DNA from 2 places in the Streptomyces luteosporeus genome. Region 2 is predicted to be linked to the other one. Evidence: predicted binding sites of a transcription regulator. Region 2 holds the regulator's gene; the other holds the start of a gene.
The links. Region 2 encodes HspR, which represses chaperone genes until heat shock. Its sites were predicted from a motif close to TTGAGNNNNNNNNNCTCAA; they were not measured.
Positions count from the first base shown of each region.

Region 1: lon (endopeptidase La) is a predicted target of HspR. The motif match lies at 4,055-4,073, and genes of this name have one in related genera.

Region 1 is NZ_BAAASL010000018.1:47,197-62,704, reverse strand. It holds gene ABD361_RS22480 (M4 family metallopeptidase) at 1-837, opposite strand, end outside; gene ABD361_RS22475 (DinB family protein) at 1,032-1,562, opposite strand; gene lon (endopeptidase La) at 1,636-4,032, opposite strand; gene ABD361_RS22465 (rhomboid-like protein) at 4,274-4,948, opposite strand; gene ABD361_RS22460 (spermidine synthase family protein) at 5,108-5,806, shown strand; gene ABD361_RS22455 (response regulator transcription factor) at 5,915-6,652, shown strand; gene ABD361_RS22450 (sensor histidine kinase) at 6,689-7,798, shown strand; gene ABD361_RS22445 (multifunctional oxoglutarate decarboxylase/oxoglutarate dehydrogenase thiamine pyrophosphate-binding subunit/dihydrolipoyllysine-residue succinyltransferase subunit) at 8,033-11,869, shown strand; gene fxsT (FxSxx-COOH system tetratricopeptide repeat protein) at 11,947-14,964, opposite strand; gene ABD361_RS22435 (aKG-HExxH-type peptide beta-hydroxylase) at 15,022-15,508, opposite strand, start outside.
Region 2 is NZ_BAAASL010000024.1:86,993-102,500, forward strand. It holds gene ABD361_RS26245 (aminotransferase class I/II-fold pyridoxal phosphate-dependent enzyme) at 1-1,186, opposite strand, end outside; gene ABD361_RS26250 (hypothetical protein) at 1,478-2,683, shown strand; gene ABD361_RS26255 (YbjN domain-containing protein) at 2,748-3,281, opposite strand; gene clpB (ATP-dependent chaperone ClpB) at 3,360-6,026, opposite strand; gene ABD361_RS26265 (pyridoxamine 5'-phosphate oxidase family protein) at 6,197-6,601, shown strand; gene ABD361_RS26270 (dihydrofolate reductase family protein) at 6,823-7,425, opposite strand; gene ABD361_RS26275 (TetR/AcrR family transcriptional regulator) at 7,498-8,076, shown strand; gene ABD361_RS26280 (SH3 domain-containing protein) at 8,156-8,557, opposite strand; gene ABD361_RS26285 (ArsR/SmtB family transcription factor) at 8,676-9,662, shown strand; gene ABD361_RS26290 (DUF397 domain-containing protein) at 9,966-10,295, opposite strand; gene ABD361_RS26295 (helix-turn-helix domain-containing protein) at 10,382-11,233, opposite strand; gene ABD361_RS26300 (ATP-binding protein) at 11,460-11,885, shown strand; gene ABD361_RS26305 (DUF4097 family beta strand repeat-containing protein) at 11,872-12,603, opposite strand; gene ABD361_RS26310 (heat shock protein transcriptional repressor HspR) at 12,737-13,195, opposite strand; gene dnaJ (molecular chaperone DnaJ) at 13,199-14,368, opposite strand; gene grpE (nucleotide exchange factor GrpE) at 14,405-15,064, opposite strand; partial or broken gene ABD361_RS26325 (Hsp70 family protein) at 15,061-15,508, opposite strand, start outside.

The sequences.
Region 1 (15,508 bases), on a different contig from region 2:
CGCGGTGTCGAAGAACAGCCCCAGCTCGACGGTCGTGCCGTCGTACTTCACGCCCGAGCCCTGGACACCGGGGTTGCGCCCGCCGTCGGGGGCCTTGCCCTCCTTGGCGTCACCGGTCGCCGCGCCGGCGGCCGCCTGCGCCTTCGGCGCGCCGAAGGTCTTGATCCCGCTGTACTGCAGGACCGGGAAGCCGGCCTTGGCGTCGATGTAGACCTCGCACAGCACCGGCTCGCCGGTGGCGGGGTCCACGCCGCGGACGGTGACGTGCTGGGTGAGGACGCCGGGGCCCTTGGGGATGACGACGAGGCCGCGGGCGGTGCCGGTCAGGGCCGGCTTGCCGGCCTCGGCCCGGAGCTTCTTGGCGCCGAGCTGCGCCGTGACGGCGCCGACGGCCCGCCGGACGGCGAGCTCCTCGCCGACGTCCGGCGTGGTGCCGGTGGTCAGCGCCGTGAAGTACTTGCCGGAGGTACCGGTGACGACGCGCTTGCCGTCCTTCTTCTCCATCCGGACGACGTACTGCCCGCCGAGGACCTCGACGCCGCGGTGCTTCTGCTGCAGCCGGACGGTCTCCGCCGTCCCCGCGGCGAGCGTCTGCACGGGCGTGAGGTCACGGCCCGGATTCGCTATGCGGTAACGGTTCTTCTTGTCCGCGAGGTGCCCCCGGGCCGCATCGGCCGCGCTGCCCGAGGCCTTGGCGGCGTCCCGGATGCCGTCGACCAGGGAAGGGGTGGAGGTTCCCTTCCCCGGAACGACGTCCGCCGGGTCGCCGCCGCTGCCGCTCCCGGCCGCGAGGGCCTGGGCCGGCAGCGCACCGACGACAAGGGCGGCAGCGCTCACCAGCGCTGCCGCCCCTGCTATTCCGCTCTTGACTACCGGTCTTCCCGAACCAGCTCTGGAACTCCTGGAACTGCGCAAGGTTCCCCCTCCGTACGTACGGAACGCCGGAATTTCTGTGGTCGGCGCATATGCAACCCGTGAGGCGTGAGCCGATCAATGGGGCGTACGTAGCGGGGGGTTGATTTCAGCCGGGCCTACGAGCCGGTAGCACCGTCGATGCGCTCGCGCAGCAGATCGGCGTGGCCGTTGTGGCGGGCGTACTCCTCGACGAGGTGGACGAGGATCCAGCGCAGCGACACCCGCTCCTCGCCCATGAAGCGCACGCCCTCCTCCGTGAGCGTGCCGCAGTCGTCGAGCGAGGCACCGGCGATGAGCTCCCGGGCGTCGGCGATCTCCGCCCGCCATGCGGCCAGGGCTTCGTCGATGCCCTCGTCGGCGTCGAGAACGAAGCCCTGGTCCTTGGCCTCCCCGTACAACCAGGGCGTGTCCGGCCGGCCGGCGAAGATCCGCCGGAACCAGTTCCGTTCGACCTCGGCCATGTGCCGCACCAGGCCGAGAAGCGTCATCGACGACGGCTCGGCGGAGGCGGTGCGCAGCTGCTTGTCGTCGAGGCCCGCGCACTTCAGCGCGAGGGTCTCGCGGTGGAAGTCCAACCATGCTTCGAGCATGGCCCGTTCATCTGCGTGCAGGGGCGGCACGGCCCGCCCGTCCGGCATCGAGACCATGGGGCTCACCCTGGCACAGGACGTTCACGCGGTCACCCCTGCTAACACGCGCACCGACGAGACGGCCGGCCGGCTACGCCGCCAGCGGCACGGTCGCCGTCGCCGGGGTCAGGGCCAGCTCCAGCACCCGGCGCACGTCCGAGACCGCGTGCACGTCGAGCGCGGCCAGGACCTCGGCCGGGACGTCGTCGAGGTCCGGCTCGTTGCGCTTGGGGATGATCACCGTGGTGATGCCCGCGCGGTGCGCGGCCAGCAGCTTCTGCTTCACGCCGCCGATCGGCAGGACCCGGCCCGTCAGCGAGACCTCGCCCGTCATCGCCACGTCCGGGCGCACCTGGCGGCCGGAGAGGAGGGAGGCCAGGGCGGTGGTCATGGTGATGCCGGCGCTCGGACCGTCCTTCGGCACGGCCCCGGCCGGGACGTGCAGGTGGACGCCGCGCTCCTTGAAGTCGCCGACGGGCAGCTCCAGCTCGGCGCCGTGGGAGCGCAGGAAGGACAGGGCGATCTGCGCCGACTCCTTCATGACGTCGCCCAGCTGGCCCGTGAGCGTCAGGCCCGCGCCGCCCGTCTCCGGGTCGGCCAGCGACGCCTCGACGAAGAGGACGTCGCCGCCCGCGCCGGTGACGGCGAGGCCGGTGGCCACGCCCGGCACGGACGTACGGCGCTCGGCCGGGTCCTGCGCGGACTCGGGCGTGTGGTGGGGCCGGCCGATGAGCGGGCGCAGCTGCTCCACGCCGATGGTGAAGGGCAGCTCCTGCTCGCCCAGCTCGTGCTTGGCCGCGACCTTGCGCAGGAGCCGGGCGACGGCGCGCTCCAGGTTCCGCACGCCCGCCTCGCGGGTGTACTCCCCGGCGAGCTTGCGCAGCGCGGCGTCCTCGATGACGACCTCCTCCGGCGACAGGCCCGCCCGCTCCAGCTGCCGGCGCAGCAGGTGGTCGCGGGCGATGACGACCTTCTCGTCCTCCGTGTAGCCGTCGAGGCGCACCAGCTCCATGCGGTCCAGGAGCGCCTCGGGAATGGCCTCCAGGACGTTGGCGGTGGCGAGGAAGACCACGTCGGAGAGGTCCAGCTCGACCTCCAGGTAGTGGTCGCGGAAGGTGTGGTTCTGGGCCGGGTCCAGCACTTCGAGCAGGGCCGCGGCCGGGTCGCCGCGGAAGTCGGAGCCGACCTTGTCGATCTCGTCGAGCAGGACGACCGGGTTCATGGAGCCGGCCTCCTTGATCGCCCGCACGATGCGGCCGGGCAGGGCGCCGACGTAGGTACGGCGGTGGCCGCGGATCTCCGCCTCGTCGCGCACGCCGCCGAGGGCGACCCGGACGAACTTCCGGCCCATCGCGCGGGCCACGCTCTCGCCGAGACTGGTCTTGCCCACGCCGGGCGGGCCGACGAGCGCGAGCACCGCGCCCCCGCGCCGCCCGCCGACCACGCCCAGCCCCCGGTCGGCGCGCCGCTTGCGCACCGCCAGGTACTCGGTGATCCGCTCCTTGACGTCCTCCAGGCCCGCGTGGTCCGCGTCGAGGACGGCCTTGGCACCGGGAAGGTCGTAGGCGTCCTCGCTGCGCTCGTTCCAGGGCATCTCCAGGACCGTGTCCAGCCAGGTGCGGATCCAGCCGCTCTCCGGGCTCTGGTCGGAGGCGCGTTCGAGCTTGTCGACCTCCTTCAGCGCCGCCCGGCGCACCTTGTCCGGCAGATCGGCGGCCTCGACGCGGGCCCGGTAGTCCTCCGACTCGTTCTCCGGATCGCCGTTGAGCTCGGCGAGCTCCTTGCGGACGGCCTCCAGCTGGCGGCGCAGCAGGAACTCGCGCTGCTGCTTGTCCACACCCTCCTGGACGTCCTTCGCGATGGACTCCGCGACGTCCTGCTCGGCGAGGTGCTCGCCGAGGCGCTTCACGGCCAGCTTCAGACGGGCGACCGGATCCGCGGTCTCCAGCAGCTCCACGCGCTGGGCGACGGTCAGGAACGGGGAATAGCCCGAGTTGTCGGCGAGCTGACCCGGATCGTCGATCTGCTGGACGCGGTCCACGACCTGCCAGGCGCCGCGCTTGCGCAGCCAGCTGGTGGCGAGGGCCTTGTACTCCTTCATCAACTCGGACACCGCGCCCGGCAGCGGATCCGGGGTGACCTCCTCCACGGCGGTGCCCTCCACCCACAGGGCCGCACCCGGACCGGTCGTACCGGCACCGATCCGGACCCGGCGCACACCGCGGATCAGCGCGCCGGGGTCGCCGCCGGAGAGACGGCCCACCTGCTCGACGGTGCCGAGCGTGCCGACGCCGGCGTACGTGCCGTCGACGCGCGGCACGAGCAGGACGCGCGGCTTGGTGCCGCTCGCCGCGGCGGCCTGCGCGGCCTCGACCGCGGCGCGCACCTCGGCGTCCGAGAGGTCCAGGGGGACGACCATCCCCGGCAGGACGACCTCGTCGTCGAGCGGCAGCACGGGCAGGGTGAGCGGTGTGGACGTCGAAGCCATGATCTCCCCTTCGGCATGCAAGTTGAGTTGTACCGACTCAATGCATGACCGGTCCCGGATGTTCCCGGGCGGGTGTTCGCTGTGAGCGATCAGTGTGGGCGGTGGGGCGCCTGCGGCGGGCGTCCTCAAACGCCGGACGGGCTGATTTCAGCCCGTCCGGCGTTTGAGGACACCGGGCGCAGCCCGGTCCGGGGGTCCGGGGGCTTGCCCCCGGGAGACGGGGAGAGGGCGGGGCTGGGGATCAGCCGCCCGCAGGGCCCTCGCGGAGCAGCGGGCGGCAGAAGAGGCCGATCAGGAGGGCTATCGGGTGGCCCCAGCTCGACATGGGGTCGATGAGTTCGATCAAGTCCTGCGCACACATCGCCCCCGCGATCCCCAGCAGCACCCACTGCCCCACCCGCGGCAACAAGCCCGACAGGGCTCCCACGCACGCCATGAGGCCGAAGCTGATGCCGTAGTCGAGGCGGTGCAGGGACGCCTCGGGGAGGCGGCCGGCCGCCACCGCGCCCGCTACGGGGAGTTCCGTGGCGAGGGTGGCCAGGACGTGGCCGGCGAGGAAGACGCCGGCGGTGCGGGCGCCGCCGACGCGGCGTTCGAGGGCGGTGAGGACGAGGAGGAAGGCGGGGCCGTAGGCGGAGTAGAGGCCGCCGGCCACCCACAGGGCGCTCGCAAGGAGGACGAGGACGGGGCGGTCGGCGAGGTGGGCCGCGTCGGTGCTGGATTCCTTCAGCAGCTGCGTGACCGTGGCCTGGTCGCCGAGGTCGGCGTACAGGGCGGTGGCGAGCAGGACGAGGCCGTAGGAGAAGGTGAAGGGCGTGCTCGTGGGGGTGGGCAGCAGCCGCAACCAGGCGGTGGGTATCCGGCCCCGGCGAGGGGCGGTCGCGGCGGGGCGCTCCTCGGCGTCAACCGCAGTCACTCGGTCAGGCCCCTTTCCGCGCACGTCCCCCCGGATTTGAACATTAAGGTGCAGGACCGGCCGCCGGATCAACTCCGGGGCGTGACTCGGGTCACCTTTGTCAACCTCTTGACGCTTTTCGGCGTCGGCCGGTTCGCCAACGACGCGAGGAGGTACGCAATGCCTGTCGATTCGTTTGATGCGCCCGTTGATGCGCCCGTCGTGATCGAGCGCCGTGAGGGGCCGTACGGAGAGGTCGTGCTGCGCCGGCGGGGCGGGCACCACGAGATCATCGCCAACGGGTGCTTCCTGATGGACACCTCGGACGGGCGGTCCGAGCGGCTGCTGGTGGACGCGGCGCTGGCCGCGCTGCCGGCCGGCCGGCAGGCGCCGTCGGTGCTGATCGGGGGGCTGGGGGTGGGGTTCTCGCTGGCCCGGGCGGCGGCCGGGCGGCGCTGGGGGCGGATCACCGTGGTCGAGCGCGAGGCGGCGGTGATCGACTGGCACCGCACCGGCCCGCTGTCGGCGATCTCGGGCGCGGCCCTGGCCGACCCCCGTACGGAGGTGGTGCACGCGGACCTGGTGGCGTACCTGGCGGACCGGTCGGGCCCGGTCTTCGACGCGCTGTGCCTGGACATCGACAACGGCCCCGACTGGACCGTCGCGGAGGACAACGACAGCCTCTACTCCCCCGCCGGACTGGCCTCCTGCCGGGCGCGGCTGGCGCCCGGCGGGGTGCTCGCCGTGTGGTCGGCGCAGCCCTCGCCGGCGTTCGAACAAGCCCTTCGCAATGCCGGATTCGCCGGGGTAACGACGGAAGAGATCGCGGTTGCCCGAGGCGTCCCGGACGTCGTCCACCTCGCGATCAGCGCCGCGTAGCCGAGCCGCGCCGGGTGCCCGTACCCTGCCTTCCACAGCTGCAGGACTGGCGGGGATCCCGGCACCGGTGCCGGGATTTCCGCAGGGAGGACGCTAGGGGCGGGGCGTATGGAACAGACACACATCGGCCCGAGCGGCGCCGCGGCCAGCGTCGGGGCACAGCGCCGGGTGCTGGTCGTCGAGGACGACCGGACGATCACCGACGCCATCGCGGCCCGGCTGCGGGCGGAGGGGTTCCAGGTGCGCACGGCGGGCGACGGGCCCGCCGCCGTCGACACCGCCGAGGCCTGGCAGCCGGACCTGCTGGTGCTGGACGTGATGCTGCCGGGCTTCGACGGGCTGGAGGTGTGCCGCCGGGTGCAGGCGCAGCGGCCGGTGCCCGTCCTGATGCTGACCGCGCGCGACGACGAGACCGACATGCTGGTCGGGCTGGGGGTCGGCGCGGACGACTACATGACCAAGCCGTTCTCGATGCGGGAGCTGGCGGCGCGGGTGCACGTGCTGCTGCGCCGGGTGGAGCGGGCCACGCTGGCCGCGCACACCCCGCGCAGCGGCATCCTGCGCCTGGGCGAGCTGGAGATCGACCACGCCCAGCGCCGGGTGCGGGTGCGCGGCGGGGACGTGCACCTGACGCCGACCGAGTTCGACCTGCTGGTGTGCCTGGCCAACACCCCGCGCGCGGTGCTCTCGCGCGAGCAGCTGCTGGCGGAGGTGTGGGACTGGGCGGACGCCTCCGGCACCCGCACGGTGGACAGCCACATCAAGGCGCTGCGCCGCAAGATCGGCGCCGAGCGGATCCGTACGGTGCACGGGGTGGGGTACGCCCTGGAGACGCCGGCGGCGTGAGGCGGCAGGACTGTACGGCATGACTGGTGAGGCGGCATGACTGACGGAAGCACCCCGCCGCCGGGGCTCGGGAGCCGGATCTGGCTGGCCCTGCGGCCCCTGGATCCGTACCGCTCGGTCAAGGCCGCGCTCGGCGCCCTGGTGATCGGCTCGGTGGCGATCACCACCCTGCTGGTGTTCATGGCCATCCGTTCGGCGACCGAGCTGCGGGTGATCACCGTCTTCTCGATCATCGCCTCGCTGCTGATCACCCAGTTCGTCGCGCACGGCCTGACCGCGCCGCTGGACGAGATGACCGAGGTCACCCGGGCGATGGCGCAGGGGGACTACACCCGCCGGGTGCAGGCGCGGCGGCGGGACGAGTTCGGCGACCTGGCGGACGCCTTCAACCGGATGGCGGCCGACCTGGAGGCGGTGGACACCCACCGCAAGGAGCTGGTGGCCAACGTCTCGCACGAGCTGCGCACCCCCATCGCCGGCCTGCGGGCGGTGCTGGAGAACGTGGTGGACGGGGTCTCGGAGCCGGATCCGGAGACGATGCGCACGGCGCTGCGCCAGACCGAGCGGCTGGGCCGCCTGGTGGAGCAGCTGCTGGACCTGTCCCGGCTGGACAACGGGGTGGTGCCGCTGCGCGCCCGGCGCTTCGAGGTGTGGCCGTATCTGGCCGGGGTGCTCAAGGAGGCCGGCATGGCCTGCGGCAGCGGCTCCTCGCCGCGCGCCCGCAAGGACGTCCACCTGCACCTGGACGTCGCGCCGCCGGAGCTGACGGCCCACGCGGACGTCGAGCGGCTGCACCAGGTGGTCGCCAATCTGGTGGACAACGCCGTCAAGCACAGTCCCCCACACGGCCGAGTGACGGTCCGGGCGCGCCGGGGGGAGGGGCCGCAGTCGCTGGCCCTGGAGGTGCTGGACGAGGGCCCGGGCATCCCCGCCTCCGAACGGGACCGCGTCTTCGAGCGCTTCAACCGGGGCTCCGGCGCCCAGCCGGCCGGCCAGCCGGGTGACGGGGGCACCGGCCTGGGGCTGGCCATCGCGCGCTGGGCGGTGGACCTGCACGGCGGGAGCATCGGGGTGGCGGAGTCGCCCCGTGGCTGCCGCATCAAGGTCACGCTTCCGGGACAGGCCCCGCGGGCCGGGTTGGCGTAGGGTCGTTGGTGGGAGCACACATCCGCGACCGGACCGGGGCACGGTCCGGTGATCGGGGAACCCGGGAGGGAGGAGAACCTCCGGGTTTTCCCGCGTCGCCATGCCCCGAAACCCGGGGCAGAGTGTGACTTAGGCGACGACTGGCCGGGGTGGCCTGCATTAAGGGTCCCGACAGGCGTAGCCTTTATTCCCGCTGTCCACCACCTTAGGAAGCGGAAGAGGGCGGTTGCCGCCGTGTCGCCACAGTCCCCCAACACCTCGAGCGTCTCGACCGACCAAGCGGGGCAGGGCAAGAGTCCTGCCGATGTGTTCGGTCCCAATGAGTGGCTCGTCGACGAGATCTACCAGCAGTACCTCCAGGACCCGAACTCGGTCGACCGAGCCTGGTGGGACTTCTTCGCCGACTACAAGCCGGGCACGGCGTCGGCCCCGCCGACGCAGGAGGTGACCGGGGCCGCCCCGGCCGCCCCCGCGGCGCCCGGTGCCGCGCCGGCCGCTGGTGCGGGTGCTGCGACCCCGGCCGCCCCGGCCGCGGCCCAGGCCGCGACGGTTCCGGCCGCCCCGGCGAAGCCCGCGCAGGCCGCCCCGGCGGCTCCGGCCGCGAAGCCCGCCGCCGCTGCCCCGGCCGCCGCGCCGGCCAAGGCCGTCGCGCCCAAGCCGGTCGTGAAGAAGGCCGTCAAGGCCGAGGAGGCGGCCCCGGCCGCCGAGACGGAGTTCGTGACGCTGCGCGGCCCCTCCGCCGCCGTCGCCAAGAACATGAACGCCAGCCTGGAGGTGCCGACCGCGACCAGCGTGCGCGCGGTGCCGGTCAAGCTGCTGTTCGACAACCGCATCGTCATCAACAACCACCTGCAGCGCGCCCGGGGCGGGAAGGTCTCCTTCACCCACCTCATCGGCTTCGCCATGGTGCAGGCGATGAAGCTGATGCCGTCGATGAACTACTCCTTCACGGAGAAGGACGGCAAGCCGACCCTCGTCAAGCCCGCGCACGTCAACCTCGGCCTGGCCATCGACCTGGTCAAGCCGAACGGTGAGCGCCAGCTGGTCGTCGCGGCCATCAAGAAGGCCGAGACCCTCAACTTCTTCGAGTTCTGGCAGGCCTACGAGGACATCGTCCGCCGCGCCCGGAACAACAAGCTGACGATGGACGACTTCACCGGGGTGACGTGCTCGCTCACCAACCCCGGCGGCATCGGCACCGTCCACTCCGTGCCGCGCCTGATGCCCGGCCAGAGCGTCATCATGGGCGTCGGCGCCATGGAGTACCCGGCCGAGTTCCAGGGCACCTCGCAGGACGCCCTGAACAAGCTGGGCATCTCGAAGGTCATGACCCTGACCTCGACCTACGACCACCGCGTCATCCAGGGCGCCGCGTCGGGCGAGTTCCTGCGGGTCATGCACCAGCTGCTGCTGGGCGAGAACAACTTCTACGACGACATCTTCGAGGCGCTGCGGATCCCCTACGAGCCGATCCGCTGGCTGAAGGACATCGACGCCTCCCACGACGACGACGTCACCAAGGCCGCCCGCGTCTTCGAGCTGATCCACTCCTACCGGGTCCGCGGCCACGTCATGGCCGACACCGACCCGCTGGAGTACCGCCAGCGCAAGCACCCCGACCTCGACATCACCGAGCACGGGCTCACCCTGTGGGACCTGGAGCGCGAGTTCGCGGTCGGCGGCTTCGCCGGCAAGTCGATGATGAAGCTGCGCGACATCCTGGGCGTGCTGCGCGACTCGTACTGCCGCACCACCGGCATCGAGTACATGCACATCCAGGACCCCAAGCAGCGCCGCTGGATCCAGGAGCGCGTCGAGCGCCCGCACCACAAGCCGGAGCGCGAGGAGCAGCTGCGCATCCTGCGCCGGCTGAACGCGGCCGAGGCGTTCGAGACGTTCCTGCAGACGAAGTACGTCGGCCAGAAGCGCTTCTCGCTGGAGGGCGGCGAGTCCGTCATCCCGCTGCTGGACGCGGTGCTGGACGCGGCCGCCGAGTCCCGCCTGGACGAGGCCGTCATCGGCATGGCCCACCGCGGCCGGCTGAACGTGCTGGCGAACATCGTCGGCAAGTCCTACGCGCAGATCTTCCGCGAGTTCGAGGGCAACCTCGACCCGAAGTCGATGCACGGCTCCGGCGACGTGAAGTACCACCTGGGCGCCGAGGGCACCTTCACCGGCCTGGACGGCGAGCAGATCAAGGTCTCGCTGGCCGCCAACCCCTCCCACCTGGAGACGGTCGACCCGGTCGTCGAGGGCATCGCCCGCGCCAAGCAGGACATCATCGGCAAGGCCGGCACGGACTTCACCGTCCTGCCGATCCAGCTGCACGGTGACGCGGCCTTCGCGGGCCAGGGCGTGGTCGCGGAGACGCTGAACATGTCGCAGCTGCGCGGCTACCGCACCGGCGGCACCGTGCACATCGTCATCAACAACCAGGTCGGCTTCACCGCGCCGCCGGAGTCCTCGCGCTCGTCGCTGTACTGCACCGACGTCGCGCGCATGATCGAGGCGCCGATCTTCCACGTGAACGGTGACGACCCGGAGGCCGTGGTCCGCGTGGCGCGGCTGGCCTTCGAGTTCCGCCAGGCGTTCAACAAGGACGTCGTCATCGACCTGATCTGCTACCGCCGCCGGGGCCACAACGAGGCCGACAACCCCTCGTTCACCCAGCCGCTGATGTACGACCTGATCGACAAGAAGCGCTCGGTGCGCAAGCTGTACACCGAGTCGCTGATCGGCCGGGGCGACATCACCCTGGAGGAGGCCGAGCAGGCCCTGCAGGACTACCAGGGCCAGCTGGAGAAGGTCTTCACCGAGGTCCGCGACGCCACGTCGGAGCCGGCCCAGGCCCCGGTGCCCGCCGCGGAGCCGGAGTTCCCGGTCGCCGTGGACACCGCGATCTCCCAGGAGGTCGTCAAGCGGATCGCCGAGTCCCAGGTCAACCTGCCGGAGCACGTCACGGTGCACCCGCGTCTGCTGCCGCAGCTGCAGCGGCGCGCCTCCAGCGTCGAGGACGGCACCATCGACTGGGCCATGGGCGAGACCCTCGCCTTCGGTTCGCTGCTGATGGAGGGCGTCCCCGTCCGCCTGGCCGGCCAGGACTCCCGCCGCGGCACCTTCGGCCAGCGCCACGCGGTGCTGGTGGACCGGGAGACCGGCGAGGACTACACCCCGCTGCTCTACCTCTCCGAGGACCAGGCGCGCTTCAACGTCTACGACTCGCTGCTCAGCGAGTACGCGGCGATGGGCTTCGAGTACGGCTACTCGCTGGCCCGCCCGGACGCGCTGGTGATGTGGGAGGCGCAGTTCGGTGACTTCGTCAACGGCGCCCAGTCGGTGACGGACGAGTTCATCTCCTCCTCCGAGCAGAAGTGGGGCCAGACCTCCGGCGTCGTCCTGCTGCTGCCGCACGGCTACGAGGGCCAGGGCCCGGACCACTCCTCGGCCCGCATCGAGCGGTTCCTCCAGCTGTGCGCGCAGAACAACATGACGGTCGCCATGCCGACGCTGCCGTCGAACTACTTCCACCTGCTGCGCTGGCAGGTCCACAACCCGCACCACAAGCCGCTGATCGTCTTCACCCCGAAGTCGATGCTGCGTCTGAAGGCCGCGGCGTCGAAGGCGGAGGAGTTCACGAGCGGCCGCTTCCGGCCGGTCATCGGCGACTCCACGGTCAACCCGGCGGACGTGCGCAAGGTCGTCTTCTGCTCCGGCAAGGTCTACTACGACCTGGAGGCCGAGCGGGTCAAGCGCGGGGCCATGGACACCGCCATCATCCGTCTGGAGCGCCTGTACCCGCTGCCGGGTGCGGAGCTGCAGGAGGAGCTCAAGAAGTACGCCGGTGCCGAGAAGTACATCTGGGCGCAGGAGGAGCCGGCGAACCAGGGTGCCTGGCCGTTCGTCGCGCTCAACCTGATCGACCACCTGGACCTGGCGGTCGGCGCCGACATCCCGGCCCGGGAGCGGCTGCGGCGGGTCTCCCGCCCGCACTCGTCCTCCCCGGCGGTGGGTTCGGCCAAGCGCCACCAGGCCGAGCAGGCACAGCTCGTGGCCGAGGTCTTCGAGGCCTGAAGGCCCCTGAAGCCGTCGGCCGTGCAGCAGGGCCCGTACCACTTCGGTGGTACGGGCCCTGCCCGTTTCCGGAGCCGTCAGCCCAGGTAGGGCTCGAAGTCCCAGTACGGGCGGATGCGCTGGCGGGCGGCGAGGGTGTGGGGGTGCTGGGCGCCGAGGGTGCGGGTGAGGCGTTGCAGGGCGTCCTCCTCGACCTTGCCGGCCTCCTCGTGCTCGCGCAGGCCCCGCAGGTCCATGGCGAGCGCCACCTCGCACGACAGGGTGAAGGGGTGGTCGTCGCCCAGGGCCTGCCGGGCCCGGCGCAGGGTGTCGCGGCTGAGCTCGTGGGCGGCGTCCAGCCGCCCGGTGAAGTTGCGCCCGCCGGCGGCGTTGAGGGCGCAGCCCAGCACCCACGGGTGGTCGGGCCCCAGGGTGGCGGTCAGGCCCGCCAGGGCGGCCTCGAAGAGGGTGAGGGCCTCGGCCCGGTCGCCCGAGGCCTGCAGGATCAGGCCGGTGTTGGTGAGCATGCCGGTGCTGATGGGGTGCGCGGGCCCGAGGAGCTCGCGGAAGCCGGCCTCGCCCTCGGCGATGAGCTCCCTGGCCTGGCCGAGGTCGCCGTGCTCGCGGGCGTGGTTGCCGTGGTCGACGACGAGGCCGATGGTGGCGTAGTGGCGGCGGCCGTGCACCTGCTCGGTGTGTTCCAGCAGGCTGGCCATGGCGGCCCCGGCGTCCTGCAGCACGCCGGCGCGCCGCTCGCACAGCAGGAGGTTGTGGCGGGCGCGCAGGGTCTGCGGGTGCTGGGCCCCCAGGACCTGCAGGTGCAGCCGCATGCCGAGCTCCTGGCGGGCCAGGGCGTCGCGGTAGCGGCCCATGAGCCGCAGGTCGCGGGCGCAGGCGTTGCCGGAGACGAGGGTGGCGGGGTGCCGGGCGCGCAGCAGGGACTCGCGTTTGCGCAGGGTTTCGAGGTCGACCTCGTAGGCCTCGGCGTAGCGGCCGAGCAGCCGCAGGCCGGTGCCGAGGTTGTGCTGGGCGAGGAGGGTCAGGTAGTCGTCGGGGCCGAGCAGGTCGAGGGCGGTCTCCAGCACCTCGCGCTGGGCCTGCAGGGCCTCGGTGTACTGGCCGAGGTAGCGCTGGTCGGCGGCCAGGCAGCTGGTGGCGGTCATCAGGGCGGTGCCCTCGGTGCCGGGGGCGGCGCGCAGCCGGTCCAGCAGCTCGCGGTCGAGCTCGTAGGCGGCGCGGAAGGAGCCGTACGCGCGCAGGATGTTGCCCTGCTGGGTGGTGAGCTCGCCCATGCGCGGGTGCTCCGGCGGCTGGAACTCCGACCACGCCTCGCGCACCTGCTCGGCCAGCTGGACGCCGGTGCGGAACTCGCCGCTGCGGTGGCAGTAGCGCAGCAGGTTGAGCACGGTGTCCTGGACGCGCTCGTTGCGGCTGGCGAGGGCGCCGGAGGGTTCGAGGTGGGGCAGCAGCTCGGCGTAGCGCGGCCACAGGCGGCTGTCCTGGGGGTTGCCGGGGTCGGCGGCGGCGAGGGTGCGGCGGACGACCTTGCGGTGCAGGGCCCGCTCCTCGGGGGAGGTGAGCCGGCCGACGATGTCGTGGACGAGCCGGTGCATGTGCACGGACTCCTGCTCGGGGCCGGGCTCCTCGCCGGCGAGGGCGGTGCGGGTGTCGCGGGTGAAGACGGAGTAGTTGACGAGGGTGTCCAGGGCCCGGGTCCAGCCGGCGAGGTCGGTGGCGAGCCAGGCCAGGCCCTCGGGCAGGTCGGAGGCGGGCAGGTGGCGCACCAGGCCGATCGGGATGCGGCCGGGGGCGAAGGCGGCGCACAGGGAGAGCAGCTCCACGGCGTGGGGCTGGGCCTCGCGCAGGCGGTTGATCAGTATCGACCAGGAGGTGAGGGAGGAGCGGGGGACGTCGTCGAGGCCGGTCTGGTCGGCGAGTTCGGAGAGCTCGCCGTCGCGGACCATGCGCAGGTAGTCGCCGACGGCCATGTCGGACTCGCCGAGCCAGGCGGCGGCCTGGACGAGGGCGAGGGGGAGGTCGGCGAGCTCGGCGGCCACCTCGTCGGCCTCGGCGGCGGTCAGCCGGGGGGCGCGGCGCATGAGGTAGCCGGTGCTCTCGCCGCGCTCGAAGCCGGGCACGTCGAGGACCACGGCGCGGCCCTCGCCCCAGCTGCGGTTGCGGGAGGTGATCAGGACGTGGCCGGAGCCCTCGGGCAGGACGTCGTCGGCGCCTTCGATGTCGTCCCAGCCGTCGAAGATCAGCAGCCAGCGGCCGTGGGGCTCGCGGCGGCGCAGGGCCTCCTTGAGGGCGCGGATGCGCTCGCCGGGCTCGGAGCCGGCGTTCAGGTCGAGCTCGGGGGCGAGTTCGCCCAGGCGTTCGCGCAGGGTGCCGCGGGTGTCGCAGTTGACCCACCAGACGACGTCGTAGTCGGAGCTGAAGCGGTGGGCGTATTCGGTGGCCATCTGGGTCTTGCCGATGCCGGACATGCCCAGCAGGGCGACGACGGCGGTGCTGTGCTCGGCGTCCATGAGGTGTTGCTGGAGGCGGTTGAGCAGGTCGTCGCGGCCGGTGAAGCGGACGTTGCGGCGGGGGACCTCGCCCCAGACGGCCGGCGGGTCGCCCGGGTAGCGGGAGCCGGGGCCGGCCGGCACCGACCGCCGGGGGCCGCCGGTGGGCAGCCCGAGCCTGCCGAGCAGTCTGCGCTCGGCCTCCTGGGCGCCGATGCCCCACAGGTCGACGGGCTCGAGGACGGCGGTGGCGGGCAGCAGGGCACGGTTGGTGAGGTTGACGGCGGCGAAGCGGTGGGCGTTGGCGGCGACGACGCCGCGCAGGGCCTCGCTCCACTCCCCCTCGGGCCGGGGGCCGAGCTGGAAGAACCAGTCGCTGAGGACGAGCAGTATGCGGCCGGAGGCCAGCAGCAGGTCGCCGAGCGCGGATTCCAGGGGGATCTCGCGCGGTGGGTCCCAGCGGTGCAGGCTGACCCGGTGGCCGTGGGTCTCCAGGCGGTGGGCGATCCAGGTGGCCCAGGGCCGGTGGAACCCGGCGAAGACGACGAGGAAGTGCTCGCCGCCCTGCCCTTGCGCGCCGGTGCCGGCGGCCTGCCGCTGCGTGGCCATCCGCACGCCTCCCTTGTCCTTCGCGCCGCACCGGCCAGGGAGCCGGCCCGACAAAGATTACCCTACGTCACCATCGCGTGACAGTGTGTCGATTCTCGTGACGCGCTCGTCCGGCTGTTCGAGGCAGGCCCGGTGTCGCTCCATGGCGGCCGCGAACTGCCGCCCGACGGCGGTCAGTTCAGCCGATTCAAGCAGGACGGGCAGGGCTTGCGCGACCTGCCGGAGGTAGGAATCGCGGCGTGCGCGGGCACCGTGCCGCGCACGGGGCGCGAGGTGCGGGCGGCGCGCCGCCCGGGACCAGAAGTCGGCGAGCGCGAGGTGGGCGTACGTGCCCTGCAGGACGCCGCCGAGCGGTCTGGGGTCGGGCCGCCAGGGCACGCGGTGGCGCGGGGCGGCGCTCGCGCGGTGCAGGGGCGCGAGGTCGTGCAGGACGGCGAGCTTGCTGTGCTGGGTCTCGTGGACGAGGACCTCGGCCAGGGCCGCGGCCGTGCCCGGCGGGGTGGCCAGCACCGCGCCGGGTGCCGCCCGGAAGGTGGCGCTGGCG
Region 2 (15,508 bases):
TCACGAGCTTCTCGACCGCTTCGACCACTGACTTCTCGTGCCTGCAGAAGGAGAAACGCACCCAGTGGGCCGGGGCGCCCGGGCGCAATTGGAAGGCGGACGTGGGAATTGCCACCACCCCGGCGCGCGTGGGGAGTTCACGACAGAATTGCACGCCGTCCGTGTACCCCCACGCGCGGATGTCGGCCTGGACGAAATAGCCCGCCTCCGCCCGGTAGGGGCGCAACCCGGCCCGGGCGAGCCCCTCGGTCAGCAGGTCGCGGTTGCGGCGCAGGGTCTGCCTGAGCTCCCCCGCCCACGCCTCCACGCCCCCCAGGGCCCGCGCGAGCGCCTCCTGGTACGGCGTGCCGGAGGCGTAGGTGAGGAACTGCTTCGCCGCCGCCACCGCGCCGATCAGCGGCGCCGGGCCGCACACCCAACCGACCTTCCAGCCGGTGACGTTGAAGGTCTTGCCGGCCGAGGAGACCGTGATCGTGCGCTCCCGCATGCCCGGCAGCGCCGCGATCGTGCGGTGCTCGCCGCCGTCGTAGACCAGGTGTTCGTACACCTCGTCCGTCACCACCACCAGGTCGTGCTCCTGGCACACCTGCGCGATCGTCTCCAGCTCCGCTGCGGTGAAGACCTTCCCCGTGGGGTTGTGCGGGGTGTTGAGCACCAGCACGCGCGTACGGGCGGTGACGGCGCCGCGCAGGGCGTCCGCGTCCAGCACGAAGCGCTCGCCGTCCTCCGCGAGCGGCACCGGCACCAGGCGCGCCCCCGCGAAGCGGGCCACCGCCGGGTAGGCGTCGTAGCAGGGGTCGAAGGCGAGCACCTCGTCGCCCGGGTCGCACAGCGCGAGCAGGGACGCCGCCAGCGCCTCGGTGGCCCCGGTGGTCACCAGCACCTCGCCCTGGGGCGCGTAGGCCAGCCCGTAGCGCCGCTGCTGGTGCGCGGCCACCGCCTCGCGCAGGGCGGGGAAGCCGTACGCCGGCGGGTACTGGTTGGCGCCGGCGAGCACCGCGTCGGCCACGTCGCGCAGCAGGGCCGCGGGCGCGTCCAGTTCGGGCACGCCCTGGCCCAGGTTGACCGCCCCGGTGCTCCTGGCGAGCTCCGTCATCTCCGTGAAGACCGACACCCCCGTGCCCTGCACCCGCTGCGCCGCGCGGGCCCGCGCGCCCCTGCCCGTACCGCTTCCGGCCGTGGTCATGCCCACTCCCCTGGATCGTCCGGTCGCCGGCCCCGGGGATCGCCCGTGCCGGCGTCGTCGGGATCACCATAGGCGGGCCCGCCCGCGCGCCCCAGGGGTCGCCGCAGCACATCCCGTCGCAGCACACGGGCCGCCGTCCGCGGGGTGCGACACGCCCGGGTGCCGCCGAGCGGGTGGAAGGGGCACCGCTTACGGGCGTTTCCCGGTCGCGCGCGCGAGGCACGCGCGACATGGTCGGTATGCCCGGATCGTCACGTCAGCAGCCCCCCGCATCGCACCGGAGGTGCCCCCGTGTCCGCCGACGCCGCCGCGCCCGTACGGGCTCCGGAGCCGCGCCGCGCCCCGGAGGAGCGCCGCCCGTACAGGGACCGGGTGCTCCAGGCCTTCGACCGGGCCCTGCCCGCGCTCGGCCTGTACGCCGTGGCGCGGATGACCGGCACCATCGCCATGGCCGCCTGGGCCCTGTGGATCGGCAAGCACCCGCGCACGCTGCTGGGCCACCTGTGGGACGGCATCTGGTACGCGGGCATCGCCCGGCACGGCTACGGCCTGGTCGTGCCCTCCCCCACCAGCAAGGGCGTGGTCTTCAACGACCTCGCCTTCTTCCCGCTCTTCCCCGGCCTCGTGCGGGCCCTGACCACCATGCTGCCGATCACGCCGGTCACCGCCGGGCTGCTGGTGTCCGGGGTGTCGGCCCTGGCCGCCGCCTGGGGGCTGTACGCGGTGGGCGAGCACCTGCACGGGCGCCGGGTGGCCACCGCACTGGTGCTGCTGTGGGGGCTGCTGCCGCACGCGATCGTGCAGACGATGGCCTACACCGAGTCGCTGATGACCGCGCTGGCCGCCTGGTCGCTGTACGCGGTGCTCACCGGGCGCAGGCTGACGGCCGGCGTCCTGGCCCTGGCCGCGGGGCTGTCGCGGCCCAACGGGGTCGCCGTGGCCGCGGCCGTGTGCACCGCCGCCGCGCTCGCCCTGTGGCGCGATCCGCGCGCCCGCACCGACCCGCGGCTGTGGGCGGGGGCGCTGCTGGCGCCCCTGGGCTGGGCCGGGTACGTGCTGTGGGCGGGCCTGCGCTCGGGGCACGGGGTGCTGGGCTACTTCGAGGTGCAGCGGCTGTGGGGATCGCGCTTCGACTTCGGCCAGAACGCCTTCGGCTTCGTGCGGCACCTGATCGTCGGGCGGGACTCCCTGGCGTACTACGCCACGCTGCTGATCCTGGTCGTGGCGCTGTTCTCGCTGGTGCTGCTGGCCCTGGACCGGCCGCCGGCCACGCTGCTGGTGTACGTGCTGGTGCTCGTCGTCATCGCGGTCGGCGGCTCCAGCTATTTCGCTTCCAAGCCGCGCTTCCTGATGCCGGCGTTCCCGCTGCTGCTGCCGGCCGCGCTGGCCATGGCGAGGGCCCGGCCGCGCACCGCCGCCCTGGCGACGGCCGCGCTGGCCGGGCTGTCGTTCTTCTACGGGACGTACCTGCTGACGGTCGCCAGGGTCCCGATGTGAAACGGGGCCCTGACGGGAAGCGGGGTCCCGATGGGAAGCGGAGTCCCGATGGGAAGAGCGGGGCTCAGCCCTCGTCGTCCGGCTTGTCGTCGCCGGACTCGAAGTCGGCCTCCAGGCCGAGCTGCTCCACGAGCCACTTGTCGAACTCGATCGAGGCGCGCACCCAGCTGACCGTGCTGGAGACGAAGTGCTCCAGCGCCACCCCGACGCCGATCAGCATCTGCGCCTCGCCGATGAGGCGGACGGTGCCGTCGTCGTGGGTGTGGGTGTAGACCTTCGGCCACAGGGTGCGACGGTTCCAGTCGTCGACGACCTCGAGGATCTTGCCCTTCTCCTCGATGGCGTGCGGACGGTCGTAGAACGTGCGCACGGAGAAGACCTGCTGCTCCTCCTCGCCGCGGAACATGAAGTACGTGCGGAACTGCTCCCACGGAGCGGCGAGGTCGCCCTCCTCGTCCACCACGTACTTCAGCTCCATCTGCTCGAGGAGCTGCTTGATCAGGTCCTGGTCGGGGATGACGGGGCCGGTCGGGCCCGCCTCAGGCTGCGGTTCGGGCTGGCCCCCGAAATTCGGAATCGAGGACGGGTCGATGCTCACCGTTAAATTCCCTTCGTACGGTCTCCCGCCATCCTCCCCCATCACGGGCGGGGGCTGGTACCCCCGCCTCGCCGTATGTCACAGGCTTTTCGCGGCGGCCGCCTGACGTGCGGCGGCGCGGACGGGGGAGACGGTGAGCTCCTGCCCGCCGTCCGCCACCGAAACCCCCACCGTGTCGCCGTCGCGCACCTCGCCCGAGAGGATCGCCCGGGCCAGCCGGTCGCCGATGGCCGTCTGCACCAGGCGGCGCAGCGGGCGGGCGCCGTAGGTGAGGTCCGGCGCGGCGCCGGCCTCCTCCGGCTGCCCCAGCCGGGCCAGCCAGCGCAGGGCATCGGCGTCGACGTCGAGGGTGAGCCGGCGGTCGGCCAGGCGTCGCTGCAGGTGACCGATCTGGATCTCGGCGATGCGCTCCAGCTGGCCGGTGCCCAGCGGGTGGAAGACGACGGTGTCGTCGAGGCGGTTGAGGAACTCGGGGCGGAAGGAGGCGCGGACGGTCTCCAGCACCTTCTCCTTCTTCTGCTCCTCGCTCAGCAGCGGGTCCACCAGGAAGACCGAGCCGAGGTTGGAGGTGAGGATGAGGATGGTGTTGCGGAAGTCGACCGTCCGTCCCTGGCCGTCCGTGAGCCGGCCGTCGTCGAGCACCTGCAGCAGGATGTCGAAGACCTCGTGGTGGGCCTTCTCCACCTCGTCCAGCAGGATCACGCTGTACGGCCGGCGGCGCACCGCCTCGGTGAGCTGGCCGCCCTCCTCGTAGCCGACGTAGCCGGGCGGGGCGCCGACCAGGCGGGCCACCGAGTGCTTCTCGCCGTACTCGCTCATGTCGATGCGGACCATGGCCCGCTCGTCGTCGAAGAGGAAGTCGGCGAGCGCCTTGGCCAGCTCCGTCTTGCCCACGCCGGTCGGGCCCAGGAAGAGGAACGAGCCGGTGGGCCGGTCGGGGTCCGCGATGCCGGCCCGGCTGCGCCGCACGGCGTCCGAGACCGCCCGGACGGCCTCCGCCTGCCCGATCAGCCGCTTGCCGAGCTCGTCCTCCATGCGCAGCAGCTTCTGCGTCTCGCCCTCCAGCAGGCGGCCGGCCGGAATGCCCGTCCAGGAGCCGACGACGTCCGCGATGTCGTCCGGGCCGACCTCCTCCTTGACCATCAGGTCCTTCTCGGCGGCCTCCTGCTCGGCCTCCGCCTCGGCCCGCGCGGCCTCCTCCAGCTCCCGCTCGACGCCGGGGATCTCGCCGTAGAGCACCTTGGAGGCGGTGTCGAAGTCGCCGTCGCGCTGGGCGCGCTCGGCCTGCACCCGCAGGTCGTCCAGGCGCTCCTTGAGCTCACCGACCCGGTTGAGGGACTGCTTCTCCTTCTCCCAGCGGGCGGTCAGCCCCCGCAGCTCCTCCTCCTTGTCGGCCAGGTCGCGGCGCAGCTTGGCCAGGCGCTCCTTGCTGGCCTCGTCCGACTCGTTGTTCAGCGCCAGCTCCTCCATCTTCAGCCGGTCGACCGCGCGCTGGAGCTCGTCGATCTCGACGGGCGAGGAGTCGATCTCCATGCGCAGCCGGGAGGCGGCCTCGTCGACCAGGTCGATGGCCTTGTCCGGCAGGAAGCGGGAGGTGATGTAGCGGTCGGACAGGGTCGCCGCGGCGACCAGCGCCGAGTCGGCGATCTGCACCTTGTGGTGCGCCTCGTAGCGGCCCTTGAGGCCGCGCAGGATGGCGATGGTGTCCTCGACGGACGGCTCTGCGACAAGTACTTGCTGGAAGCGCCGCTCCAGCGCCGGGTCCTTCTCGATGCGCTCGCGGTACTCGTCGAGGGTCGTCGCACCGACCATGCGCAGCTCGCCGCGGGCCAGCATGGGCTTGAGCATGTTGCCCGCGTCCATGGCGGAGTCGCCGCCGGCGCCCGCGCCGACCACGGTGTGCAGCTCGTCGATGAAGGTGATGATCCGGCCCTCGCTGGCCTTGATTTCCGCCAGGACGGTCTTCAGCCGCTCCTCGAACTCGCCCCGGTACTTCGCGCCCGCCACCATCGCGCCCAGGTCGAGGGCGACCAGGCGCTTGTTGCGCAGCGACTCGGGGACGTCGCCCTTGACTATGCGCTGGGCGAGGCCCTCCACGACGGCGGTCTTGCCGACGCCCGGCTCGCCGATGAGGACGGGGTTGTTCTTGGTGCGCCGGGAGAGCACCTGCACGACGCGGCGGATCTCGTGGTCGCGCCCGATGACGGGGTCGAGCCTGCCCTCGCGCGCGGCGGCCGTGAAGTCCGTACCGAACTTCTCCAGCGCCTTGTACGTGCCCTCCGGGTCGGCCGAGGTCACGCGCTGCCCGCCGCGCACGTTCTCGAACGCCTCCAGCAGCCGGGCGGCCGAGGCGCCCTGGCGCGCCAGGAGCTCGCCGGTGGCCCCGCCCTTCGCGGCCAGGCCCATCAGCAGGTGCTCGGTGGAGATGTACTCGTCCCCCAGGTCCCGCGCGCGGTCGGCGGCATCCGCCAGCGCGGCCAGCAGCTCGCGATTGGGCTGCGGCGGCGCCACGGTCGACCCCTGCACGCTCGGCAGGCCCGCCAGCAGCCGCTCGGCGCCCGACCGCAGCGCGGCCGCGTCCGCCTCGACGGCGGCCAGCAGGTCCATCACGTTCTCGTTGTCCCGGCCGGCCAGCAGCGCCAGCAGCAGATGCGCCGGCGTCATGTCGGCGTGGCCCGCCGTGACGGCCCGGTCGTTGGCGGCGCTGAGCGCCTCCCGGCTCTTGTTCGTCAGCTCGGCATCCACGGCCTGCGCTCCTCCTCCTGTCCGAACGGCAGCATTGCCTGGGACAACGTCCGATAAGTTGAGTCTATTCCACTCAACCCGGCAGGGGCAGCCCCCTCACCCGAAAAGTGCAGCGCACACCCGGACGGGCGCGCCCCTCGGCGCGCCCGCCCCTGACCTAACCTGGCCGCATGGCCCTCGACCTCGACGCCCTCGACGCCGCCTACCTCAGCTTCTGGCAGGAGCGGCACGTGTGCACGCTGACCACCCTGCGCCCCGACGGCTCCCCGCACGTCGTCCCGGTCGGGGTCACCTTCGACCCGGACACCCGCACGGCCCGGGTCATCTGCAACAAGAGCAGCCGCAAGGTCGCCAACGTCCAAGCCGCCGGCCCCGCCGGCGCCCGCGTCGCCGTGGCCCAGCACCAGGGCAGGCGCTGGGCCACGCTGGAGGGCCGCGCGGTCGTCCGCACGGAGGCGGACGCGGTGGACGACGCGGTGCGCCGTTACGCGGAGCGCTACGGCCGGACGCCCTCCCCCAACCCGGACCGGGTCCTCATAGAAATCACGGTCACCCGCGCCCTGGGCCGCGGCTGACGGCCTACGCCGTCAGGGGCGCGATCGACCAGCGCCCCGTAGGGGCGCGGGGTGCCGCGCGACGAAGACCTGCCCGACAGACAGGCAGCGCCCCGTAGGGGCGCGGGGAACTGCGCGATCAGCCACTGACGGCCGGCAGTCGACCCGCTACCCCGGCACCCCGTCCGCGGGCACGCCGTGGCTTGTCGCGCAGTTCCCCGCGCCCCTACGGGGCGGAGCCCCTAGTTGGCCTGGACGCGGCGGGTCAGGCGCGTGAGGGTCACGCCGTTGGGGAAGGCCGTGCGCTCGGCGACGTCGAAGACCGTGGGGTCGAAGGCGCCGTCGAAGGCCGGGATCCCGTCGCCGGCGACGACCGGGTAGTTCTTGATCACCAGTTCGTCGATCTCGGGCAGCAGCGCGCCCGCGAGCTTCCCGCCGCCGCAGAGCCAGATGCCCAGCGCGGAGTCCTCCTCCTTGAGCTCGCGCACGAGCGCGAGCGGGTCGCCCGGCACGACGGTGACGGCCGGGTCGATGTCGGCCTGCAGGGTGCTGGAGACGACGTACTGGCGCAGGTGCGCGTACGGGCTGGTCATCCCCGCGTCCAGACCGGGGCGGTACGCACCCAGGCCCATCAGAACCGTGTCGAAGTGCCGGTTCGGCGCATCGGCCACCCCGACCGCCTCACGGAAGGCGGTCGGCACGGTCTCGGGGTACAGCGTGGTGGTCCAGGCGGAGTAGGCGGCCGCTTGCGCCTCGTCGCCTTGGGGGAAGAAGTCGTACTCACCGCCGGGGCCGGCGATGCGCCCGTCGAGGGTGACGGCGACGTAGTAGACGAGCTTGCGCATACGCTGACCACTCCTTGCGTAGTACTCTGATTGAAGTGATCAGAACGTAGTACTACATCTGGAGTGGTGTCAATGGTGAGACGCAACGACGAGCGACGCGCCGCCCTCGTCGACGCTGCGATCGAGGTGCTGGCCGCTGAAGGCGCACGCGGCCTGACCTTCCGGGCGGTCGACACCGCCGCCGCCGTGCCCACCGGCACCGCGTCCAACTACTTCGCCAACCGCGACGACCTGCTCACCCAGGCCGGCGCCCGCGTCTACGAACGCCTCCAACCCGACGAGGCCACGATCACCCGCCAGCGCACCGCCGGCCGCGACCGCGAGACGTACGCACAGCTCATGCGCGAACTCGTCGGCCGCATCGCCGCCTTCCGCACCGGCTACCTGGCCCTGCTCGAACTGCGCCTGGAGGCCACCCGCCGCCCCGAGCTGCGCAAGGTCCTCACCGAGCGCGTCCGCGCCGACATCGACGCCAACCTCGCCTACCACGAGGCCTCCGGCCTCCCCGGTGACGCCACGGCCGTCAAGCTGCTCATCCTGGCCCTCAACTGGCTGATCGTGGAGCAGCTCACCCTGCCGGACGTCTTCACGGAGGAGGAGCGGGAGCAACTGGTGACGGCGGCGGTGGAGCGCATCGTCTCCACCGAATGAACACCACCGGGCCCGGGGCGGTTGCACGCAACCGCCCCGGGCCCCACAGCCACGCTGGCGGGGCCTCACGAGAGCGGCGCTAGCAGCGCTCGCTGCTTCCTCCGCCGGGGAGGAACGTGTCCTTCACCCACCCCATCTGCGAGCCACCCCTCTTGCGCAGATGCGTCCAGGTGCCCTCACTGTTCGTCGTCGTATAGCAGTGGTAGTAGACGTGGTCATCACGGTCGAGCTGGAACAGCACGCTGCACGGGCCGCCGTCGGAAGTGGCATGCGGACCGGAGCGCACATTGACGTCCGTCCGATCGATGTCCGCTTCACCATCCTTGTCCCGGTCGGACCACGCGTGCGAGCAGCCGAACAGGGCGAGCTCCGGCGGCAGCCCCTGCGACGCCTCCGAGGCCTGCGCCACCGGGCTGAGAGCAAGGCCCGGGCCCAAAAGGGCCGCACCGGCGAGAGCGGCGAGCCACGCTGGTCTGTACATGCTCGTTCCCCTTTCCGTCGGGATACCGGAAGTCTGGCAACCAGCCCTTCACGAACGGCACTTGTGTGCGCCTGAACGCACACTCCCTGCTCGGAAGCCCGGCACGAAGGAGACACAGATGCTCCGTATCCACTTCACCGGCGAGGACCTCGCCCGTACGACACTCGCCGAGCACCCCGACCCCCTCTGGGAGGTGTCCATCAGCCTGCACAGACTCCAGCGCCGCGACAGCGGCGTCCTCTTCGCCCCCTGGCGGCGTGACGTCCTGCGCCGCCTGCCCACGGCAGCCACCCGCATGCTCTCCCCCGTCGCCCCCGCGAAGGGCTACTGCCTCGACTTCCTCACCCCGGCCCCGTCGGGCGGCAGCCTCGCCGCCGGCCTCGACCTGCTGCGGTCCACGGAGCGCAGCGCCATCCGCCGCGACCTGCAGGAGTTCCACCGGCAGCACCCCGGACGCCGCTTACCCGCCTGGTGCGCCCACTTGGCCGACGGCACGGAGACCCTCGGGCGCCTGACCGACGCCGTGAAGACCTACTTCGACGCCTGCCTGGCCCCCCACTGGCAGCGCATCGGCAAGGAGATCCGGCAGGACCGCGCCCGCCGCTCCGCCCTGCTCGCCAGGGGCGGCTGGGAAGCGGTGTTCACCTCCCTGCACCCCACGGCACGCTGGAACCCTCCCGTGCTGGAACTGGACTACCCCGACGACCGCGACGTCCACCTCGAAGGGCGCGGCCTCGTCCTGCAACCGTCCTTCTTCTGCCGCTACCAGGCCACCAGCGTCGTCGCCCAGGACATGGCCCCCGTCCTGGTCCATCCCATCGACCACGACCCCGGCTGGGCCTCCGGCGGCGCACCGACGGCCCTGCCCGCCCTGCTGGGACCGGTACGGGCCCGACTGCTGCAGGAGAGCGCCCACGGCCCCGCCACCACGGGCGAACTGGCCCGCCGCACGGGCACCACCGCCCCCAACGCCAGCCGGCACCTCGGCGCCCTGCGCGAAGCGGGCCTGATCCACAGCAGCCGCCGCCGCAACGCGGTCCTGCACGCCACGACGGCGCTCGGCACCGCCCTCCTCAACGGCGCCACCCCCCGCGTACCGGCCTAGTGGCGCGTCCCGGTGCCGCGGGCCCCCCGTAGGGGCGCGGGGAACTGCGCGACAAGCCACGACGCGCCCGCGGATGGGGACCGTGCTTCGGCTGCAGGCCGCCGGTGGCCGACCGCGCAGTTCCCCGCGCCCCTATGGGGTGCCCCCAGCCGCGTCCCGCAGTTCGACGCCACGCAGCACCACAGCGCCCCGTAAGGGGCGCGGGGAACTGCGCGAGAAACCACGACGCGCCCGCAGAAGGGGTGCCGGGGTGCGCGGTCGACTGCGGGCCGCCGGTGGCCGATCGCGCAGTTCCCCGCGCCCCTACGGGGCGCCCAGCCGCCCGCCTTTGGCGGCCCGCACGAGGGCCGCCAGCGTGGCGGGGGCGGTGGTTATGACGACCTCCGGGTCGTCGCTTTCGCGAAGGGCGATGGCGGCCGGAGCCGCCGCGACCTCGACGCAGTCGTTGCCGGGTCCGGTGCCCGAATAGGAGGACTTCTGATGCCTTAACGCAGCGACCTCAACGCACTCGTTGCTGGGCCAAGGCCCAGAGACGTAGGTCTTCAGCCACGTCCTTGGAGTCGCGGCAACCTCCGTGCAGTCGTTGCGCGGGCCTCCTCCGGAGCGCGTGCTCCCCCGCCAGTCACCTCGCATGAGGGCCAACTCCACGCAGGAGTTGTCCGGGCCTGTGCCGGACAGGGAACTCTTCTGCCATACCAGGGGATTCACGACCGCACCTCTTAATGCTCGCGAGCAATGCTCCGGACGAAGTCTCGACTCGCCTCGACTCCGAGCGCCAACCGATCAACCGTCCGCAAGACGGCGCGGTAGCGTTCGAGCTCTTCCTGGGCGTCGAGGAACACGCTGCCGTGCACTTCGTCGATCTGCACGGTGTCGAGCCGGGGGACGCCTCCCGCCATGTATTGCATCGCGTAGCCCATGCAGACGAAACCCTCGGCCGAGAACGGCACTACCCTCACGGTCGTACCGGGCCGTTCCGACCTCGCTGCGATCAGCTCCAACTGCTGGCGCACGACGTTCCGGTCTCCAACCTTCATACGCAGTGCCGCCTCATGGATGAACGCCCTGTAGGGAGGCGGATCCTCGCGATCAAGCACTTCCTGGCGTCGCATCCGGAAATCGACGATGGCGTCAAGGTTGCTGGGCCTGGCCTCCTGCGGCATGTGCGAGAAGATCGCTCGGGTGTATGCCTCAGTTTGCAGGAGCCCTGGGATGTGAACGATCTGCAGCCCGTCGATGCCACTGGCGTGCCACTCCAAAGCAGCGAGATCCAGCGACCGCTGCGGCAGCAGCCCTTGATGCTTCTCCCACCAGCCGCGCTCCTGGCGCCCAGTAAGTTCCGCCAGCGCATCGATGTAGGCGCTGTCGCTGCAGCCGTAATGCATTGCGAACTTCCGCAACCGCTCCTCGCTCACGCCGAGGCGGCCGATCTCAATGTGGCTCATCCGCATGGGCGTTACGCCCAGCTGCGCGGCGGCCTCGCGAGCGGTCAGGCCTGCGCGCTCGCGCATCTTGCGCAACTCGGTACCGAGACGCGCCTGGCGCGCGGTGGGGTTGTTCCTGGGCGGCATGGGGTCAGTCTCCCTGCTGCGAACGGCGTGAGGCCACGCTGTGCCCCGATGGGGCGAACTTCGGCGACTCCGTTGCAGCGGGGCTACATAGCCCCCTACGTTGAGTCGCGTGCCGCACACGCAGCGGCACCGTTCCGGCCCGCGGAAGCGCACCGGGCTGCCCGCAACGCGGCAGCGACCGGCAATGACACCGCTTCGGCCGCCTCACCCCACCGCAGGAGGCGACATGCTGCTGCCCTTCCCCGTCAAGGAAACCGCAGAGCGCATCGAACCGTTCGAGTACAGCCTGCTCGTGCCGCACGACGCGAGAGCGGTCCGCGTCGCTCGTACCACCCTGCGCGCCGCGCTGCTCGCGCACGAGCTGGGCGAACTGATCGGCCGGGCCGAGCTGCTGGCCAACGAGATGCTCACCAACGCCATCGTGCACACGAGCGGCACCGCCGAGTTGAGCCTGTGGTGGTCGGAGTGGCGCGTTCTGCGCGTCACCGTGCGGGACAACTGCCCGCGTCCGCCGACCCCCCGCGCCGTGCGCCCGTACGGGGAGAACGGCCGAGGGCTTCGCCTGCTGCAGGCGCTCGCGGACCGCTGGGGGCACGCCCCCTCCCCCGGCGGCGGAGCCAAATCCGTGTGGTGCGAGATCAGCCGCGCTTGATCGTCAACGCGCCGCTGCCCGTCGACGCGTCGATCCGGTACTTGCCGGAGGAGTCGTTCTCCACCTCGATGTCCTTGCCGCCGCTGCCGGTCTTGGCGCTGACGCGGTACGTGGCGGCCGGAACGGTGACGTCGACCGCCCCGCTACCTGCCGTGGCCTGGACGTCCTGCGGCGCCGACAGCGTGAGGTCGATGGCACCACTGCCCGTCCTGGCCTTCACGGGTCCACCGTGCAGGCCCCGGCCCGTGATGGCACCGCTGTCGGCGCGGACGTCGACGGGCCCGCGGACGTCGACGACGTCGATGGCACCGGAGTCGGTGGACACCGACACCGCACCGGTCTTCTTGAGCGTGAGCGCGCCGCTGGAGTTCTTGCCGGTGACCGGGAGGCCGGCCGGCAGGTGGACGGTGTAGGCGACGGCGCAGTCGTCGCCGCAGCCGCGGAGGACGAGGACGCCGTTCTCGATGCGGTGGGTGGCCCCCTGGGGGCGGTCGCCGCCGTATTCGACGCGGCGGTGGAGGCCGACGTTGGTGCCGCCTTCGTCGCCGATGAGGGTGACGGCGCCGGATTCGTTGTCGATGCGGACGGAGGTGATCTTCTGGGAGATCGTGGTGTCGTCCTCGAAGTCCTTGTTCAGGAGGCTGCCGCAGGCGCTGAGGGCTCCGACGGCCACGCCGGTCGCGGCGAGGGCGGTGATGAGACGGAGACGCGCGCGCATGAGGGTTCCCACCGTTCGTGAAAGAGGATCAGACACGGAGAGGCTATGCGCGGGGGTGGGCGGCGCCCATGGGGGATTCCCCTGATGCACCCCCGACCCGGCCCCTGTCAGGGGCCGGGTCGGGGCGAAGCGCTCAGTGCTTCTTCTGCTCCCGCTTGGGGCGCCAGACGACCAGCGCGCTGGCCTGCTGGACCTCCTGGTACGGGACGAGGTCGCGCCGGTACGAGGCGTGGACGGCGGCCTCGCGCTGCTGCATGGCGGCGGCGGCGCCGTCGACCACGGCCTGGAGTTCGGCCACGCGGGCCTGGAGCGCGGCGACCTGGGTCTCCAGTTCGATGATGCGCTTGATGCCGGCGAGGTTGATGCCCTCGTCCTGGCTGAGCGTCTGCACCTGGCGCAGGAGCTCGATGTCACGGGCGGAGTAGCGGCGGCCGCGACCGGCGGTGCGGTCGGGGGAGACCAGACCGAGGCGGTCGTACTGCCGGAGGGTCTGCGGGTGCAGGCCCGACAGCTGGGCGGCTACGGAGATGACGTAGACCGGCGAGTCGTCGGTCAGCTCGTAGGGGTTGCGTCGACGGCCACTACCTTCCATGGCTCAGGCTCCCTTCGCGGCCTGGAACAGTTCCGCTCGCGGGTCTTCGCTGGCGGTCGCCTCCCGATAGGTCTCCAGGGCTTCCCGGGCCTTGTCGTCGAGGCTGGTGGGCACGGCGACCTCGACGGTCACCAGGAGGTCGCCGCGGGTGCCGTCCTTGCGGACGGCGCCCTTGCCGCGGGCGCGCATCGTGCGGCCGTTGGGGGTGCCGGCGGGGAGCTTCAGGGTGACCGGGGGCCCGCCGAGGGTGGGCACCTTGATCTCGCCGCCGAGGGCCGCCTCCGTGAAGGTGACGGGGACCGTGACGGTGAGGTTGTCGTCCTTGCGCCCGAAGACGGGGTGGGTGCCGACGTGGACGACGACGTAGAGGTCGCCGCTGGGGCCGCCGCGCTCCCCGGGGGCGCCCTTGCCGCGCAGGCGGATCCGCTGGCCGTCGGAGACTCCGGCGGGGATGCGGACCTGCATGGTGCGGGCGGACCTGGCCCGGCCGCTGCCGTGGCAGACGTCGCAGGGGTGCTCGGGGGTGAGCCCGCGGCCCTTGCAGTCCGGGCAGGGGTCGGTCAGCGAGAAGCCGCCGCCTGTGCCCCGCGAGACCTGGCCGGTGCCGACGCAGGTGGGGCACACGCGCGGTGTGCCGTTCTTGTCGCCGGTGCCGGAGCACGCCTTGCAGGCGGCTGCGGAGGACATGCGCAGCGGGACCGTGGCGCCCTCGACCGCTTCGGTGAAGCTGAGGGTGACCTCGGACTCGATGTCCTGGCCGCGGCGCGGCTGGGTGCGGGTGGCACCGCCGCGGTTGAACAGTCCCCCGAAGACGTCACCGATGCCGCCGCCACCGCCGAAGCCGCCGGCACCGCCCTGGGCGCCTCCGAAGAGGTCGCCCAGGTCGAAGTTGAACGAGCCGCCGGCGCCCGGCCCGGCACGGAAGCCTCCGTTGCCGAACAGGGCGCGCGCCTCGTCGTACTCCTTGCGGCGCTTGGGGTCGGCGAGGACGTCGTTCGCCTCGGAGATCTCCTTGAAGCGCTCCTCCGCGGAGGCGTCGCCCTTGTTGGCGTCCGGGTGGAACTCGCGGGCGAGCTTCCGGTACGCCTTCTTGATCTCCGCCTCGGTGGCGTCCTTGGGGACGCCGAGGACCTTGTACAGATCCTTTTCGAGCAAGTCCCTGCTGAGGCTCATCCTCGACGTCCCTCCTTCCTCGTCCTGCGCTGTGCGTCAGCCCTCGTCCGGGCCACCGCTCTCCTCGTCCGACGACTCGTCCTCGGCCTTGGGCTGGGCGCCGGGCTGGGGCTCGGCGACGGCCACCCGCGCGGGGCGGATGGTGCGCTCGCCGATGCGATACCCCGGCTGCAGGATCTGCACGCAGGTCGTCTCGGTGACGTCCGGCGCGTAGCTGTGCATCAGCGCCTCGTGCACCAGCGGGTCGAAGGGCTCGCCCTCCTTGCCGAACTGCTGCAGGCCCATCTTGGCGGCGACCGTCTCCAGGGACTCGGCGACGGACTTGAAGCCGCCGACGAGCTCGCCGTGGTCACGGGCGCGACCGATGTCGTCGAGGACGGGCAGGAGCTCGGACAGGAGGTTCGCGACGGCGACCTCCTTGACCGCAGCGCGGTCCCGCTCGACCCGGCGACGGTAGTTCTGGTACTCGGCCTGGAGCCGCTGCAGGTCGGCGGTGCGCTCCCCGAGCGCCGCCTGGGCCTGGTCCAGCTGTGCCTGGAGGCCTACCTCGACGAGTTCCTCGCCCGTGGGGGCCGGGCCGGCCGGGCCCGCCTGATCGGCGGACCCGGCGGCCTTCGCCGCGTCGTCGGGAGCGGTCGGCTCGGAGGGGCCTTCAGGCTTCTCGTTCTCGTTGAAGCCCGGGGTCTCCTCCGTCACGCCGACGCACCGCCCTTCGGCTTCTCCTCGTCGACGATCTCGGCGTCGACGACGTCGTCGTCGGCCTTGGCCTGCTGGCCGTCACCGGCGGCACCGGCAGCGCCCTGCGCGGCCTGGGCGTCGGCGTACATGGCCTGGCCGAGCTTCTGGCTGACCGCGGCGACCTTCTCGGTGGCGGTGCGGATCTCGGCGGTGTCCTCGCCCTTGAGCTTGTCCTTCAGCTCTGCGACGGCCGTCTCGACCTCGGTCTTGACCTCGGCGGGGACCTTGTCCTCGTTGTCCTTGAGGAACTTCTCCGTCTGGTAGACGAGCTGCTCTCCCTGGTTGCGGGTCTCGGCGGCCTCGCGGCGGCGGTGGTCCTCCTCCGCGTACTGCTCGGCCTCCTGGCGCATGCGGTCGACCTCGTCCTTCGGCAGCGAGGAGCCGCCGGTGACGGTCATCTTC